2 regions of the Nitratireductor mangrovi genome follow, and region 1 is predicted to be linked to the other one. Evidence: predicted binding sites of a transcription regulator. Region 1 holds the regulator's gene; the other holds the start of a gene.
The links. Region 1 encodes LexA, which represses DNA repair genes until DNA is damaged. Its sites were predicted from a motif close to TGTTCNNNNTGTGTTCNG; they were not measured.
Positions count from the first base shown of each region.

Region 2: a site for LexA is predicted at 1,418-1,435, ahead of FQ775_RS01230 (PA0069 family radical SAM protein). Genes of this name have one in related genera too.

Region 1 is NZ_CP042301.2:1,420,764-1,423,216, reverse strand. It holds gene FQ775_RS06985 (molybdopterin molybdotransferase MoeA) at 1-522, shown strand, start outside; gene lexA (transcriptional repressor LexA) at 629-1,333, shown strand; gene FQ775_RS06975 (ComEC/Rec2 family competence protein) at 1,355-2,453, opposite strand, start outside.
Region 2 is NZ_CP042301.2:267,033-269,485, forward strand. It holds gene rnhB (ribonuclease HII) at 1-51, opposite strand, end outside; gene FQ775_RS01230 (PA0069 family radical SAM protein) at 203-1,357, opposite strand; gene FQ775_RS01235 (glycosyltransferase) at 1,494-2,012, shown strand; gene moaB (molybdenum cofactor biosynthesis protein B) at 2,005-2,453, opposite strand, start outside.

The DNA.
Region 1 (2,453 bases):
GCGATCGAGGCCGCCCTTGCCCGCGCCGTCGATGCCGACGCCGACATCATCGTCACCATAGGCGGCGCCTCGGTGGGCGACCACGACCTTGTCCAGCAGGCGCTAAGGGCGCATGGCGCGGCGATCGATTTCTGGAAGATCGCCATGCGGCCCGGCAAGCCGCTGATGGCGGGCATGCTCGGCGGTCGCCACGTGCTCGGCCTGCCCGGCAACCCGGTCGCAAGCCTCGTCTGCTCGCACGTCTTCCTCAAACCGCTGATTGCCCGGCTCGCAGGCCGCCCGGCGCCCGACGGACCGGTCCCCGGTTTTATCGGCGCCGATCTTCCCGCCAACGATCTCAGGCAGGACTATCTGCGCGCCATCGCGGTGAGGGAAGGCGGCCGGCTCGTGGCGCGGCCCTCGCCGATCCAGGATTCCTCTATGCTCAGGGTGCTGGCCGACGCCAACGCCCTGATCGTCCGCCCGCCGCACGCGCCGGCGGCTCAGGCCGGCGCGCCCTCCGCGTTGCTGATGTTACGCTGAACAAAGCGTAAACGCATTCACTAAAATTTAAATGGTTGCGGAACAAGACTGGAACAGATAGTGTTTGTTCTGGTTTTGTTTATGAACGATTCCCTTGGGGGCCCGAATGCTGACGCGGAAGCAACACGAACTCCTGCTCTTCATTCATGAGCGTCTGAAGGAGACCGGCATTCCGCCCTCCTTCGACGAGATGAAGGAGGCGCTCGACCTTGCCTCCAAGTCCGGCATTCACCGGCTGATCACCGCTCTGGAGGAGCGCGGATTCATTCGCCGGTTGCCCAACCGCGCCAGGGCGCTCGAAGTGATACGGCTTCCCGATTCCATCGCGCCGGGACTTGGCGCGCCGCGCAAGTTCTCGCCAAGCGTGATCGAGGGTGGCAAGCCGAAACCCGCGGCCCCGCCGCCGTCGGGCAATGACGACGACGCGGCCTCGGTCTCGGTGCCGGTCATGGGGCGCATCGCCGCCGGCGTGCCGATCGACGCCATCCAGCATCAGACCCATTCGGTCGCCGTGCCGCCGGAAATGCTTTCCGGCGGCGAGCATTTCGCGCTCGAGGTCAAGGGCGATTCGATGATCGAAGCCGGCATTCTCGACGGCGATACGGTCATCATCCGCAGCATCGGCACCGCCAATCCCGGCGACATCGTCGTCGCCCTGGTCGACGATGAGGAGGCAACGTTGAAGCGCTTCCGCCGCAAGGGCGCCTCGATCGCGCTCGAGGCTGCCAACCCGGCCTACGAAACCCGCATCTTCGGGCCCGACCGGGTCAAGGTTCAGGGCCGGCTCGTCGGTCTCATCCGCCGCTACTGACCCGCTGGCTGCCGTCGCTCGTCAGTCCTCGCCCCTTCGGTAGGGCGGCAGGCCGCGCGCCTCGCGTGAGAAGCGCCGGTGGTCGTGCCATGGGCGAAACGGCTCCGAAATGGCGAATTCCGCGCTCGCTTGGTTCGTACCGGCGTCGAAGTGGACGGCCAAGCTGCCGCGCCGCGCCAGGTCGCGTGCCGTCACCACCAGCACCTTGCTGTCGCCGCACGGATCTTTTGCCGTCGCATCCTCGATAATGATGATTGCGGCTATCGCGCAGAACGGCGCAGCGGTCTCGGCAGTGGCGGACTGAACGATGACGGCCCCGCCGGCATGGCGCGCGATGCAGGTGTCGTCCGCGCAGATGAAAGCGTCGCCAGAACCATCTGCGGCTCCCAACAGCGAGGATGCTTCGGCATCCTTGGAGGTTTCGGGCTTCACCAGCCGCTCCGACGCCAGCGCCTTCTGCCAGATGCCGACCGTGAAGCCGTTGGGTCGCGACCTGCTGACCGCCAACCCGCCATCCGACCGCGCCAGGGCCAGCAGCTTGCCATCCTCAGAAACAAGCAGATCAGGATGCCGGCCCGCCAGCATCGCCGCCAGTCCGGCGACGGCCAATGGGACTGCGATCAAGCGCAGCCGCGTCGTGGCAACGGTGGCCACGATCAGGGCGGCCGTCAGCCACAGCAGAGCAGCCGGTGAGATCGCTCCAACTGCGTCGAACGGCGTGCGTTCGGCGACCCAGTCGGCTATCGCCACCATGGCCGATATCCCCTGCCCCATCACCCGCAATGCCGGCCCTTCGAGGCCCAGGGGCATCAGCACGCCCGCGATCACTGCGAACGGCATGACGATCAGCGAAACGACCGGCATCGCGGCAAGGTTGGCGATCAGCCCCAGCGGCGCCGCCCGGTGAAAATGCCAGACAGCAAAGAGCGTCGTGGCGCCACCGGCAATCAGGGACGTCATTGCCAGTCCGGTGGTGTAATAGGCCGCGCGGCTTGCAAGCCGGCGGACGAGGCCGGCTTCGGGCGACCAGTCGCGCCGGGGCGCGGCCGCCGCCCGCTCGGCCCAGGCGGCGTAAGCGGCAATCAGTGCCGCGGTGGCCGCGAACGACATCTGGAAGGAG
Region 2 (2,453 bases), 1.2 Mb from region 1:
CGCGTCAGGAAGTTCGAAAAGGGTCGGAGAACCGGAAGGCGAGCGACTCATGTGCGGCGATGGTCGCACCGCCTCCGGTTCTCCGCAAGTCCTTCCCGGCCCGAAGGGGGCGGCAGGCGGGGAAGGGGCCGTCGGCTAGGGCGGGGGGATTAGCCGGACGGGAAGCCTTGGACAGGCCGCGCTCTACGCTGAGTGTCGTCGCCTACAAGAGGCTGAGCTGTTCGCCGGCGCGCGGCGGCGGGTTGAAAAGGTCCGTGCGCAGTTCGCGCCGTGTCCGGTCGAAGCCGATGCGCCGCGCCGCGATCTCGAACCGCCGCCCGATCTGCCAGGCATAGGGACCGGTGCCGCGCATGCGCTTGCCCCAGGAAGAATCGTAGTCCTTGCCGTCCCGCATCGAGCGGATCAGCGACATCACATGTCGATAGCGGTCCGGAAAATGCCTGAGCAGCCAGTCCTTGAAGATCGGGCTCACCTCCAGCGGCAGGCGCAGGATGATGTAGCCGGCTTCGCGCGCGCCCATAGCATAGGCCGATTCCAGAATGCGCTCGACTTCATGGTCGGTCAGGCCCGGGATGAGCGGCGCCGCCATGACGGAGACCGGAATGCCGGCTCCGGCGAGTTCCTTCATCGCCTCCAGCCGCCTTGTCGGCGTGGCGGCGCGCGGCTCCATGGTACGGGCGAGCTTGCGGTCGAGCGTCGTGACCGAGAACGCGACCTTGACCAGGCCGCGTTCGGCCATTCGCGACAGGATGTCGGCATCACGCACGACCAGCGCCGACTTCGTCACAATGCCGACCGGATGACCATGCGCCTCCAGCACTTCGAGGATCTCTCGCATGATGCGCCACTGCCTCTCGACCGGCTGGTAGGGGTCGGTGTTGGTGCCGATCGCGATCGTGCGCGGCTCGTAACCCTCGCGCGCCAGTTCGCGCTCCAATAGCTTCGCCGCCTCGGGTTTGGAAAACAGCCGCGACTCGAAATCGAGCCCCGCCGAGAGGCCCATGAAGGCGTGCGTGGGCCGCGCGAAACAGTAGACGCAGCCATGTTCGCAACCGCGATAGGGATTGATCGACCGGTCGAAGGAGATGTCGGGCGATTCGTTGCGGGTGATGATCGTGCGCGGCTTTTCGACCTGAACCTCGGTCTTGAAAGGCGGCAGCTCGTCGATCGTGTTCCAGCCATCGTCGAAGACGTCGCGGCGCAGCGCCTCGAACCGTCCAGACGGGTTGATGCCGGCGGCGCGCCCACGGCGGCGATCGTCGCCGATGCGCAGGCCGCTTTCGTCGATGACGGTGTTGGCCAAGGCCGCCCCGCCACCGCCGAACGCCGCCGTGTCGGCGCGGTCGAACTGCTCCATCGTCGCTCTCCGCTTGCTATCGGATCGTGTTCCTGATGAATCTATTCCTATCGGCGAAATGAGAACAAAGCAAGAACTTTCTGGTTGTGCGCTGCACAACTGGCGCTCGACGCCGGTTTGCGCTATCCAACGCCAAATGCTGACGGTGGTGATCGAAACCCGCAACGATGAGGACGCCTTGGCGAGCACGCTGGGCTCGCTGGTCTCGGCCGCCGTCGAGGGGGTCGTTCGCGAGGTCCTCGTCCATGATCGCGGCTCGACCGACCGCACCGCCGCGGTGATCGATCACACCGGCTGCACCCTCGTGCGGGAGGGCGCGCTGGCGTCGAGCCTGGCCCGCGCCAGGGGTGACTGGATCCTGGTGCTGGAACCGGGAGCGCGCCTGCTCGACGGCTGGATGGACGCCGTGATGGAACATACCGGCAGCGCCGGCCATCCGGTCCGGTTTTCCCGCGCCGCGAACGGACGTGCGGAAAAGCTGATGCGGCTTTTCAGGCGGGCAAACCCGCTCGCCGACGGTGTCCTGGTGATGAAGGGCGACGCGCTTGCCCGGCTCCGTCCCGAGGACGGCGTCGAGGCACTGGCGCGGCGCTCGCCGCGCAAGCGGCTGAAGGCCGAGATCCGGCCCGCGGCGCCGCGCCGCGCCGTCAGGTGAGGCTGCCGCCGCGCTTCAGATGTTCGTCGAGGCGCGGCATGATCTCCACGAAGTTGCACGGCATATGCCGGTAGTCGAGCTGCGCGGCAAGGATGCCGTCCCAGGCGTCGCGGCACGCGCCGGGCGAGCCGGGTAGAACGAAGACGAAGGTCTGGTTGACGAGGCCGCCTGTCGCGCGCGACTGGATCGTCGACGTGCCGATCTTGTCGTAGGAAATGCGGTGAAAGACCTCTGAAAAGCCGTCCATGCGCTTTTCGAACAGCGGCTCGATTGCTTCGGGCGTGACGTCGCGTCCGGTGAAGCCGGTGCCACCGGTGGTGATGATCACGTCGACAGCTGTATCCTTCGACCAGCCGAGCACGGTTTCCGCGATCCTTGCGGCCTCGTCGGGCACGATCGCGCGGTCGGCCAGGCGGTGCCCGGCCGCCGCGATGCGTTCGG